2 regions of the Pseudomonas sp. G3-19 genome follow, and region 1 is predicted to be linked to the other one. Evidence: riboswitches for the same ligand, from Rfam matches in the RefSeq annotation. Region 1 holds a riboswitch; the other holds the start of a gene.
The links. Region 1 has a riboswitch for manganese ahead of ACOYXI_RS14390 (TMEM165/GDT1 family protein). Riboswitches for the same ligand answer to the same signal wherever they lie in the genome.

Region 1 (6,247 bases):
GAGGAAGGTGTTGAAACCCTTGGCGATCGAGCCCAGTTCATCACTGCGATCACTGCTCAAACGACGGGTCAGATCGCCTTCACCCTTGGCAATGTCATCCAGCATGGCGACCATCTGCTTCAAGGGGCGGGCGATGCCGTGACCCACCAGCCAGATCACCAGCAAACCCATGGCGGCAATGATCAGGCCGACCATGGCCATGCCGAAGGTGTCGGACTTGCGTTGCGCATCAAGGTCGGCTTGGAGTTTTTGCAGATCCGCCATCACCGCGTTCAACGGCAGTTGCAGCATCAGGGTCCAGCGCGCGTCGGTCTGGCCGATGCCGAACGGCAGGTACAGCTCGATGCGGCCCTTGTCCTTGTTGACCGAGTAGGTGACTTCGCCGCGTTTGAGATTGGCCATGTTGGCGATCTGCTCGGCGTCGAGAATGTCGCTGACCTTTTCACCGAATTTGCTCGGATCTTTGGTATAGGCAACGATCCGGCCGTTGCCGCCGATCAGGGCCATTTGCCCGGCGCCGCTGTACAGCTTCTGGTTGGCGCCGAGGAGCATTTCCTGAATGAAGTTCACCGACAGGTCGGCGCCGACGATGCCCTGGAATGCGCCGTTGAGCATGATCGGCTCAATGAACGAGGCGAGCATCACGATCTTGTCGCCGACCTTGTACGGCGCCGGATCGATCACGCAGGGCTTTTTCGTTTCCTTGGAGCACAGGTAGTACTCACTGGCGCGCACCCCGGTGGACAGGGTTTTCTGATCGTCGACATCGGCCAGTTTGTCCACGCCCAGACTGCCGTCGGTATTGCGGAACCACCACGGCAGGAAGCGTCCGTTGGCGGGATCGATACCGATCACGGCGCTGCCGATGTAGGCCGCGTCATTGTGGTCCAGTGCGTTTTTTTCCCAGCCGATGTAGGTGCCGAGAATCTTCGGATTCTTTTCGACGTTTTCCTTGATCAGGCTGATCAGTTGCTCGCGGCTCATGCTCAGTCGCGGCTGGCCATCGGCACCCGGTGTGCCGAGCAGCGCGTTGACCCGCACCAGTCCGCCGGCAATCAGCAACGGCGCTTCGAGTTCGCGCTGGATCTGGCTGACCTGAGTCTGCGCCAGCGAGGTCAGGCGCTGTTCGATGACTTGTTCGAACTGCGCCTGAGTGCGCTGTTGCACCATGTCTTGAGTGCGGGCACCGGAAAACAGCGCGTACAGCACCAGCGCGGCGACCACGCTGAGGACGATGGCGCCGGCCAGGGCGGCCACGGAAAACTGGATCGACTTGAACTTCATGGGAGCTCCGCACGCAAGAGGACGTCTGCGCTTTTGTATCGGCAGCTGGCATGGCGCCATGAGCGTTGAGCGGAACAAAGGGCGGAGGATGTCGCAAATGGATCGGTGCGCGACGCAGCGGCAGCAGACTTGCCGGTTGCTGTGAATTTTTTACGACAACAGCGGTGGGAAACTTCCGAAAGACGCTGCAACACGTCTGTTGTATCTGGCGCCGATACAATTCACCCCCTACGATACGCGGCAGGTTTTCAGGGAGCTTTTGAATGAACAAGACATTGGTTGTAAGTGCACTGAGCGCAGCGCTGTTGCTGGCCGGTTGTCAGTCGGTCAACACCACCAGCGGCGGAGCCGTCGGTGTGGAGCGCAAGCAGTACATGTTCAGCATGCTGTCCTCGCAAGAGGTCGACCAGATGTATGCCCAGTCCTATCAGAAGACCGTCGGCGAGGCGTCGAGCAAAGGCGTGCTGGACAAGACCAGCCCGGAGGCCAAGCGGGTTCAGGCGATTGCCAACCGGCTGATTGCCCAGGCACCGAACTTCCGCCCGGATGCGGCGCAATGGCAGTGGGAAGTCAATCTGATCAAGAGCGACGAGCTCAACGCCAACTGCGGGCCTGGCGGCAAGATCATTTTCTACACCGGGCTGATCGACAGCCTGAAGCTGACCGACGATGAAATCGCGGCGGTCATGGGCCATGAAATCGCCCACGCCCTGCGCGAGCACGGTCGTGAGGCGATGTCCAAAGCCTATGGCATTGAAATGGCCAAACAGGGTGCCGGTGCGTTGCTCGGTCTGGGTCAGGACAGCCTGGCGCTGGCCGACACCGTGGCCAATTACGGCATGACCTTGCCCAACAGCCGTGCCAACGAAAACGAAGCCGACCTGATCGGCCTGGAACTGGCCGCCCGCGCCGGGTACAACCCGAATGCGGCGATCACCTTGTGGAACAAGATGAGCAAGGCTTCGGAAGGCGCACCGCCGGAGTTCATGAGCACCCACCCGGCCTCGTCCAGCCGGATCGCCTCGCTGCAGGCGGCGATTCCAAAAGTCATGCCGCTGTACGAGAAAGCGCCGAAGTCCTAAGAGTCGAAGGACACAACGATTCTTCAGGTTGGGAGGGCTGTTGTGGCGAGGGGATTTATCCCCGATGGGCTGCGAAGCAGCCCCAAAACCTGCAAATGCGTTATGTCTGACACTCTGAGGAGGCAGGTTTGGGGGCGCTTCGCGCCCCATCGGGGATAAATCCCCTCGCCACAGTTAATTGTCAGATCACGGCTCAGGGGTTAAATCCAGCCACTGCTCTGCATCGCCTTGTACACCGCCACGATCGCCAGAATCAGGAACGCCGAAGCCGCCAGGCGACGGATCAAGGTCAGTGGCAATTTCTCCGCGGCAAAGTTACCCGCCAATACCACCGGCACGTTGGCAATCAACATGCCCAAGGTGGTGCCGATAATCACCAGCCACAGCTCAGGGTATTGCGCCGCCAGCATCACGGTGGCGATCTGCGTCTTGTCGCCGATTTCCGCGAGGAAAAACGCGATCAGCGTGGTCAGGAAGGGGCCGAACTTGCGTGCGGTGCTGGCTTCATCGTCGTCCATCTTGTCCGGGACCAGCGTCCACAGCGCAGTGGCGGTGAAGCTCGCGGCGAGAATCCAGTGCAGCACCGAATCGGAGAAGAAGCTGCCGAACCAGGCGCCTACCGCACCGGCTGCCGCGTGGTTGGCCAGGGTCGCAGCGACGATACCGGCAATGATCGGCCAGGGTTTGCGAAAGCGAACGGCGAGAATCAGCGCGAGCAGTTGCGTCTTGTCGCCGATTTCGGCCAAGGCAACGATTGCGGTGGGAACGAGTAACGAGTCCAGCATCAGGATTTTCCTAAGGGGCGGGTCGACACGGCTATGACACGTACAGCCTTCCCGCCCCGGGTAAGGTGTGCGTGTCATAGGTCTTGTCAAACCCTGCGATCCGTCTGGTGCGGACGCTTGGGTCGCATACGCCATGATCTGAGGATCAAGTATGTTGACGTATGCCGGACGAGCTTGGCGCTCGTGGGAGACTACTCCCCTAGGACGGAGCGGATTCTGCCTTCGCAAAACCGATAGAGCAAGAACAAATTTTCAGCCGCGCTTGGCCCGGTAAATCCGGAAACCATTGCCTTCGGCCTTGATTGCACACACGCCCAGATGCTCTTCGATCAGCGGCTGATACTTCAGGAAGCTGTTCGCAACCAAGCGCAGTTCGCCGCCGTTTTTCAGATGTTTGGCCGCTTTTCGCAGCAAGTTTTCGGTAGCGAAATAATCGGTGTGCACGCCGACATGGAACGGCGGGTTGCTCAGAATCGCGTTCAAACCCATCGGTGCAGCGTCGATACCGTCGCCGGTCAGCACTTCGGCGTCCAGACCGTTGGCCGCCAACGTCAGGCGACTGCTGGCGGCGGCGAAGGCATCGACGTCGAGCAAAGTCACCTGATTGTGCGGATAACGCCGTTTGACCGCCGCGCCCAAAACCCCGGCGCCACAACCGAAATCCAGCAGATGACCGCTCGGCAGTTTGTCCAGATGCTCAAGCAGCAGGGCGCTGCCGCGGTCCAGTCGACCATGGCTGAACACGCCCGGCAGGCTGATGACTTTAAGCGGGCCTTCGGCCAGCGGCAGCTCATAAGTCTGCGCCAGGCTTTCCAGCGATTTTGCTTCAGGCGCGTTGGCCACGGTGACCTGCCACAGTTGGCAGTGACGGGCGCTGTCGAGTTTGCGCGGCTTGCCGAACGGGTTGAGTTGCTTGGACGCACCCTCGATACCGCTGCGTTTTTCCCCGACCAGAAACACCTCGCGCCCGGGCAGACGTGCGGCCACGGCATTGAGGATGTAATCGGTCAGATCCTTGGACTTGGGCAAAAACACCACGGCGCTGTCGAACTCGCGCTCCGGCACGTTTACGCCGAAATGGCTGCGACCTTCGAAGCGCGCATCGAGAGCGGCCTGATCGCCGGCATGCCAGCACCAGCCGAACGCATTGGGCAGGCGCCCGAGCAGATCGTCGGCAGGCAAACCGGCCAACAACAGCGAACCCTGGAATAACTCGGCCTGACGAAGCAGTACTTCACTGCGCGGATCCATAACTGCTCCTTGGAAAAAAAGTGCCGCAGTTTATCAACTGACGACCCGCAGCGCTTTACCGCTGAAGAATGCCTGGGCGTTTTCGGTCAATTGGCCGACGATGCGTTGCCGCGCTTCGCGACTGCCCCAGGCGTTGTGCGGAGTGACGATCAGCCGTGGAATGTCGGCGGCCAGCAGCGGATTGCCGTTGACCGGCGGTTCGACGCTGAGCACGTCGGTGGCGGCGCCGCCAAGGTGACCGTTGCGCAACGCGGCGGCCAAGGCTTGCTCGTCGATCAAACCACCGCGAGCGGTGTTGACCACAAAGGCGCCGGGTTTCATCGCCGCCAGCTCGCGGGCGCCGATGAAGTGCCGGGTGTGTTCGTTGAGCGGACAGTGCAGGGTCAGGGCGTCGATCTGCGGCAGCAATTCGTTCAGCGGCAGACGGTCCGGCCGCGCCGGGCGGCCCGGAATCTGTCCGAGCAATACACGCATGCCAAATGCTTCGGCCAGTCGCGCGACCGCACCGCCGAGTTCGCCATGACCAAGCAGGCCGAGGGTTTTGCCCTCCAGTTCGACGATCGGATAGTCGAGCAGGCAGAACTGTCTGGCCTGCTGCCAGCGACCTTCGCCGACGGCTTTTTGATAATCCGCGAGGCGGGTGGCGAGGTTGAGCAGCAGCATGATCGTGTGTTGCGCCACCGACGGCGTGCCGTAACCCTGACAGTTGCACACGGTGATGCCGTGGGCGCGAGCCGCGTCCAGATCGACGTTGTTGGTGCCGGTGGCGGTGATCAGGATCAGTTGCAGATCCGGGTTGGCGGCCATCGTGGCGGCATCGATGCGGATCTTGTTGGTGATCGCCACGCTGGCCCCGTGCAGGCGTTCGGCGACTTGATCAGGCGCAGTCTGGGCGAACAGTTGCAGGTCGCTGAAGCAGGCGCGCAACGGGCTGAGGTCGAGATCGCCGAGATCCAGTGACGGGTGATCGAGGAATACGGCGCGGCGCGGGTTCGTCATCAACTGTACCTTTTGTGCTTGGAACGGAAGGCGTAATCTGCCGAGCCTACCAGATGAAACAAAACGTTACGCAGTGCCCGAGGTGCTCACAAAACCTGTGGGAGCGGGCTTGCTCGCGAAGAGGGCGTGTCAGACCCATAAAGGTTGCCTGACACAACGCCATTCGCGAGCAAGCCCGCTCCCACAGGGGAAAAGCATTCAGGCGATGTGTTCAAGTTGATGATCACCCCCAGAGGAGCCCCCATGTACTGGACCGAGTTCTTGACCGTTGCACTGATCCATCTGCTGGCCGTGGCCAGCCCCGGCCCGGACTTTGCCGTGGTGGTGCGCGAGAGCGTGACCCATGGGCGTCGCGCCGGCACCTGGACCGCACTGGGCGTGGGCACGGCGATTTTCCTGCATGTGGGTTATTCGCTGCTGGGCATCGGCCTGATCGTGTCGCAGTCGATCGTGCTGTTCAACGCCTTGAAATGGGCCGCCGCCGCGTACCTGCTGTACATCGGCTTCAAGGCCTTGCGCGCGCAGCCGGCGAAAACCGTTACCGATGATCTGCACAAGGAAGCCGGCGTGCGCACCGCGCGCGGCGCGTTCACCTCGGGCTTCGTGACCAATGGTCTGAATCCGAAAGCCACGCTGTTCTTCCTGTCGCTGTTTACCGTGGTGATCAACCCGCACACGCCACTGGCGGTGCAGGCGGGTTACGGGGTTTACCTGGCCGTTGCGACCGCTTTCTGGTTCTGCCTGGTGGCGATGCTGTTCAGTCAGCAACGTGTACGTGCCGGTTTTGCCCGCATGGGCCATTGGTTCGACCGCACCATGGGCGCGGTGCTGATCGCTCTCGGCGTG
Region 2 (6,247 bases), 1.5 Mb from region 1:
TTCGTTGTCCGGTGGCCTGGCCTCGATGGGCGCTGCCGTGCCGTACGCGATCGCCGCCAAGTTCGCCCATCCCGAGCGCGCGGTGATTGCGCTGGTGGGTGACGGCGCGATGCAGATGAACAACATGGCCGAGCTGATCACCGTCGCCAAATACTGGCGCCAGTGGGACAGCCCGAAGTGGATCTGTGCGGTGTTCAACAACGAGGACCTGAATCAGGTTACCTGGGAGCAGCGGGTGATGGAGGGCGATCCGAAGTTCGAAGCCTCGCAAAGCATTCCCGACGTGCCGTATCACCTGTTCGCCATTTCCATCGGCCTGAAAGGAATTTTCGTCGACCGCGAAGAAGACGTCGCCGCCGCCTGGGAGCAGGCACTGGCCTCGGACGTACCGGTGCTGATCGAGTTCAAGACCGACCCCAACGTGCCGCCATTGCCGCCGCACATCAAGCTCGAACAGGCGAAGAAATTTGCCACGACCTTGCTCAAAGGCGACCCGGACGAGGCGGGCGTGATCGTGCAAGCCGCCAAGCAAGTACTGGCCAGCGTCCTCCCCGGCAAAAAATAATCGTGAAGGCGCTTCGTCGCGCTCCAAATCTGTGAGCGCCGCAGAACCCTGTGGGAGCGGGCTTGCTCGCGAAGGCGTTGTGTCAGGCACAGCGTTTGTGGATGTATCGACGCCTTCGCTGGCAAGCCAGCTCCCACAGGTATTTCGTCGTGCTCCAAATCTGTGAGCGCCGCAGAACCCTGTGGGAGCGAGCTTGCTCGCGAAAGCGTTGTGTCAGGCACAGCGATTGTGGATGTATCGACGCCTTCGCTGGCAAGCCAGCTCCCACAGGTATTTCGCCGTGCACCAAAGCTGTGAGCGCCGTTGAACCCTGTGGGAGCGAGCTTGCTCGCGAAAGCGTTGTGTCAGGCACAGCGTTTGTGGATGTATCGACGCCTTCGCTGGCAAGCCAGCTCCCACAGGTATTTCGTCGTGCTCCAAATCTGTGAGCGCCGCAGAACCCTGTGGGAGCGGGCTTGCTCGCGAAGGCGTTGTGTCAGGCACAGCGATTGTGGAGGTGTCGACGCCTTCGCTGGCAAGCCAGCTCCCACAGGTATTTCGTCGTGCTCCAAATCTGTGAGCGCCGCAGAACCCTGTGGGAGCGAGCTTGCTCGCGAAAGCGTTGTGTCAGGCACAGCGTTTGTGGATGTATCGACACCTTCGCTGGCAAGCCAGCTCCCACAGGTATTTCGTCGCGCTCCAAATCTGTGAGCGCCGCAGAACCCTGTGGGAGCGGGCTTGCTCGCGAAAGCGGTGTGTCAGGCACAGCGATTGTGGATGTGTCGACGCCTTCGCTGGCAAGCCAGCTCCCACAGGTATTTCGTCGCGCTCCAAATCTGTGAGCGCCGCTGAACCCTGTGGGAGCGAGCTTGCTCGCGAAAGCGTTGTGTCAGGCACAGCGTTTGTGGATGTATCGATGCCTTAGCTGGCAAGCCAGCTCCCACAGGTATTTCGTCGTGCTCCAAATCTGTGAGCGCCGCTGAACCCTGTGGGAGCGGGCTTGCTCGCGAAAGCGTTGTGTCAGGCGCAGCGTTTGTGGATGTATCGACACCTTCGCTGGCAAGCCAGCTCCCACAGGTATTGCGTTGTGCCTGAAATCTGTGAACGAGACCGTGGAGATTTTCATGCGTGAAGCGGCGAAGGGGCTTTTTTGATGTTCATCGGTTGCGCGGGCTGGAGTCTGGGGCGTGAGTATTGGCCGCAGTTTCCGGCCGAGGGCACGCATCTGCAGCGTTATGCCGCGCGGTTCGACTGCGTGGAAATCAACAGCTCGTTCTATCGCCCGCATCGGCGTCAGACCTATGCGCGCTGGGCGGAATCGGTGCCGCCGGGTTTTCGTTTTTCGGTGAAGGTGCCAAAGCAGATTACTCATGAGTTGCGTCTGCAAAACTGTGAGCAAGCGCTGGATGAGTTTCTCGGGCAGTGCGAAGGCCTGGCCGATAGGCTGGGGTGTTTGCTGGTGCAACTGCCGCCGTCGCTGGCCTTTGAGCCGGCACGCGCAGAGGCGTTTTTCGTGGCGTTGTGCCAACGCTTCGCCGGTGACGTGGTGCTTGAGCCACGGCATGAGTCGTGGGTGGTGGCGGCGCCGATGTTGCAGGCGTATCGGATTTCCCAGGTCGTGGTCGATCCGTCGCGGATCAGTACCGACGGTTCGGCGCAGGGCTGGGCGGGTGTGCGCTATTGGCGACTGCATGGCGCACCACGGATTTATCACAGTGCTTACGAGTTGCCTTATCTGCGGCAGCTTGCGCAGGACATGCAGCTCTGTGCTGCTGAAGGCGCCAGCGTCTGGTGCATTTTCGACAACACCGCCAGTGGCGCCGCGCTGGGCAACGCGATGACACTGGCGGCGCTGATCCGGGCCTGAATCAGGCTGACAAGTGCTCGTACAAAATGGTCGCGCCGACGATCATCAGCACCACGCCACCGACGATTTCCGCACGCTTGCCGACGACCGCACCGAGCACCCGGCCGAGCATCACGCCAATGGTCACCATGGTCATGGTTGCCAGGCCGATGGCCGCTGCCGCCACCCAGATATTCACGTCGACAAACGCCAGGCCGACGCCGACCGCGAGCGCGTCAATGCTGGTGGCGAACGCGGTAACCGCGAGAATCAGGAACGAGTGCTGACCGGGTTTTTCTTCTTCCTCGTCTTCGTGCTTCAGGCCGTTGTAGATCATGTGCAGGCCGAGGATCAGCAGCAGGGTGAAGGCGATCCAGTGGTCCCATTCGGCGACCCAGCGGGTGGCAGCCCGGCCGATCAGCCAGCCGATGATCGGGGTGATGGCTTCGATCACGCCGAAGATCAGACCGGTGCGCAGCGCTTCGGTCAGACGTGGTTTGTGCAGGCTGGAGCCTTTGCCGATGGCTGCGGCGAACGCGTCCGTGGACATGGCCAGAGCGAGGAATATGAGGGAAACAGGATTCACGGGGGCACACTTCCAGTCGGGCTATGAGTCAACGACACAACCACACGCCCGACTTCAGGCATGGATGTGTCGTCGGTCTCACCAACCAAAAAGGTGTTCGTACCACGGCAAGTTGCCGAGAATGTTGATACGAACGCTTCCGAGGGACTCGGAAACAGGCTACTCCCCAACGAGGCTGCGGATCTTATGGGGGCAAACATGAAAATTTTGTCAAAAGCATCGAGACAATCGATCAACACCAGACTCTGTGGCGAGGGAGCTTGTCGAATCGTCGCACCGTCCCGCCGGGTCGCGCAGCGGCCCTTTCGTTGCCGAACATCAGAAGGCCTGCTGCGCAGTCCAGCGGGAGCAAGCTCCCTCGCCACAATGCTTGTGCAGGGGCCGGGCGATGTTATTGACTCGAGAGTTCATTGATCCGCAACTGCGCACACAACCCGCCCTGCGGTCGGTTGTACAGCTGCAACGTGCTGCCGATCTTGCTGACGATCATCTGCACGATCGCCAGCCCCAGTCCCGCGCCATTGCCGTGGCCGTGGCTGTAGAAACGCTCGAACAGCCGCGCGTAGTCCAATTCGTTGATCCCGGGCCCGCTGTCCTCGACGCTGATGTACACCGCGCCGCCCGCCTGCGGTTGCACCTGAACCCGTACCTCGCTGCCCGGCGGGGCGAAGTTCAGGGCGTTGGTCACCAGGTTCTGCAAGGCGATGGCGAGGGCCACCGGGTCGGTGTCGACCGGGCAGTGGTGGTCGCTGTCGAGGATCAGTTCGACGTCTTTTTCCAGGGCCAGCGGTGCCAGTTCGGCGAGTTCTTCGCGCACCAGTTCGGTCAGCTCCACACTGCGGGTTTCGGGATTGGCCAGGTGCGGTTCGATGCGCGCCATGGTCAGCAACTGACTGGCGATGCGCGTCGCCCGATCCACTGCGCTGACCAGATACTCCAGCGCTTCTTCGCGTTGTTGCGGGGTCGCCGCCAGTTGCGCGTTTTGCGCGTGGATCCGCAGGATCGCCAGCGGCGTGCGCAACTCGTGCGCGGCGTCGGCAATGAAGCGCCGCTCACGCGCCAGCAGATTGTCGATCTGCTGCAACAGGCGATTGAGCGCGGTCTGCATTGGTTCCAGATCGTGGGGCAGGGGGCTGAGGTGCAGCGGTTTCAGGGTTTCGGTGTCACGGCCGCGAATGCTCTGCGCCATGGCGCGCAACGGTTGCAGGCCCCAGCCGATGGTCAGCCAGATCAACGCAGCCAGTAGCGGTACGCCAATCAGGCTCGGCCAGACGGTGTGGCCGACGATGCGCTCGATCAGATCCTGGCGGATGTCGTCGCGCTCGCCGACCCAGATCAGCAGCCCTTGTTGCGAATCCTTGAGCAGGAACGCACACCAGTCGTGGCCGTTCTCCATCAGGTCATGGGAGCCGAGGGTGGTGGGCGGTGCGGCAAGCTCCGGCGCTTCGGCCGAGCGCACCAGCAACTGCCCGTCGCTGCGCCATACCTGAAAGGTCAGACGGGTTTCGTAAGGGTGCGCGGCCTCGCCGTCGCCGACCCGGCTCATGGCTTCATCGAAGGCCTGATAGAGCCGGCTCCAGTCGTTGTCGCCGGGCGCGCGCTGGGCCAGCACGCCTTGCAACAGGCGCGCGCTTTGTGCCAGTTGGGCATCATAGACCTCTTCGATTTCATGGTGACTGTCGCGCAGCACCAGCCAACTGATCAGCAGGTCGCCGATCAATACCAGAATCAGCACCGGCACCAGAATCCGCGCGCGTATGGAAATCATGGTTTGAGCTCCACCACATAGCCGACACCGCGCACGGTGCGGATCAAATCGCTCGAGAGTTTTTTGCGCAGGTTGTGGATCAGCACTTCGAGGGTGTTGCTCTCGACCCGATCCTGCCAGCCATACAGCGCTCGCGATAGGCGTTCGCGGGTGACGACCTTGCCGGGGCGGGCCAGCAGTTGATGCAGCAGTTGATATTCCATCGGCGTCACCACCACGTCGGTGCCGTGCCAGGTGACCTGCTGCGTGACCGGATCCAGACACACTCCCGCATGCTCGAGCACCGGTTGCGCCCGGCCCTGGCTGCGGCGCAGCAACGCGCGAATCCGCGCTTTCAGTTCATCGACATCGAACGGTTTGATCAGGTAGTCGTCGGCGCCGGCATCCAGTCCGGCAATGCGTTCGGCAGTGCCGTCGCGGGCGGTGAGGATCAGCACCGGCAAGTCCTGTTGTTCACCACGCAAGCGTTGCAACAGCGCGAGGCCGTCGAGCCGTGGCAGGCCGAGGTCGAGCAGCAGCAAGTCGAAGCTCTCACTGCGCAGGGCGTGCAGGGCGCTGACCCCATCCTGCAACCAGTCGAGGGTGTAGCCTTCGCTGCCGAGGGCAACGCGAATGCCTTGACCGAGGGCGCGATCATCTTCGACCAGCAGTAGGCGCATAACGGATTCTCTTGAGGAAACACGGCGGTTGACCGGCGGCATCATGCCGCTGTGCAGCCAGCTGTGGCAGCTGACCCGACGGGAAAGATGTAACGACTCGTTGCCAACTAAGCTTCGACTAAGGTTGCTTTTGCACAGTGAGGCCTTCCTCATCGAGCGAGAGTGTTTCCATGCGCAAACTTCTGCTGTTGTCCCTCATCGTTGCCAGTCCGTTGGCCGTCGCCGGCCCGCAATGCACCACCGCCGAACGCTCGCAATGGCAAGACCAGAAAGCCTTTCAGGAGCAGCTCAAGGCTCAGGGCTACGAGATCAGCAAGTTCAAGGTCACCGACGGCAACTGCTACGAGATCTACGGTTTCGACAAGGACAAGCGCAAGGTCGAGATCTACCACGACCCGGTCAGCGGCAAAGCGGTGAAAACCGAGATCAAGGGCTGATGCCGAGCACGTCCGTGCGCCTGTGGGACCCCGTGGTGCGGCTGTTTCATCTGTCCATCGCGGGCGTCTTCGTCGCCAATTACTTCTTCAATGAAGCCGGTGACGCCTGGCACGTCTGGCTCGGCTATTACGCCATGGGCTGGCTGCTGGTGCGGCTGGTATGGGGCTTCGTCGGGCCGCGCAGTGCGCGCTGGGCGGATTTCTGGCCGACGCCGACGCGACTGTTCGCCCATGCGCGCTCGTTGATTGCCGGTCGGCCCGAGCATCGTCTTGGGCATTCGCCGATGGGGGCGCTGGTGATGCTGTTGATGTTGCTGGCGATGTTCATCGCCGGTTTGAGCGGCTGGGCCATGGAAGAGGTCGATGCCTTGTGGGGCGCCGACTGGCCGTTGCAGGTGCACGAAACC

Region 2: it holds a riboswitch for manganese, as region 1 does, so the genes downstream of both, mntP (manganese efflux pump MntP) here and ACOYXI_RS14390 (TMEM165/GDT1 family protein) in region 1, are expected to answer to the same signal.

Annotation. Positions count from the first base shown of each region.
Region 1 covers NZ_JBMPIQ010000003.1:3,140,298-3,146,544, reverse strand. The annotation lists partial or broken gene ACOYXI_RS14400 (HAMP domain-containing protein) at 1-171, opposite strand, end outside; gene ACOYXI_RS14395 (M48 family metallopeptidase) at 1,548-2,366, shown strand; gene ACOYXI_RS14390 (TMEM165/GDT1 family protein) at 2,567-3,151, opposite strand; yybP-ykoY riboswitch at 3,240-3,364, opposite strand; gene ACOYXI_RS14385 (class I SAM-dependent methyltransferase) at 3,404-4,402, opposite strand; gene ACOYXI_RS14380 (2-hydroxyacid dehydrogenase) at 4,436-5,401, opposite strand; gene ACOYXI_RS14375 (LysE family translocator) at 5,645-6,247, shown strand, end outside.
Region 2 covers NZ_JBMPIQ010000003.1:1,675,623-1,681,869, reverse strand. The annotation lists gene ACOYXI_RS07550 (thiamine pyrophosphate-requiring protein) at 1-565, shown strand, start outside; gene ACOYXI_RS07545 (DUF72 domain-containing protein) at 1,698-2,411, shown strand; gene mntP (manganese efflux pump MntP) at 2,413-2,976, opposite strand; yybP-ykoY riboswitch at 2,985-3,157, opposite strand; gene ACOYXI_RS07535 (ATP-binding protein) at 3,368-4,744, opposite strand; gene ACOYXI_RS07530 (response regulator) at 4,741-5,403, opposite strand; gene ACOYXI_RS07525 (PepSY domain-containing protein) at 5,574-5,840, shown strand; gene ACOYXI_RS07520 (cytochrome b/b6 domain-containing protein) at 5,840-6,247, shown strand, end outside.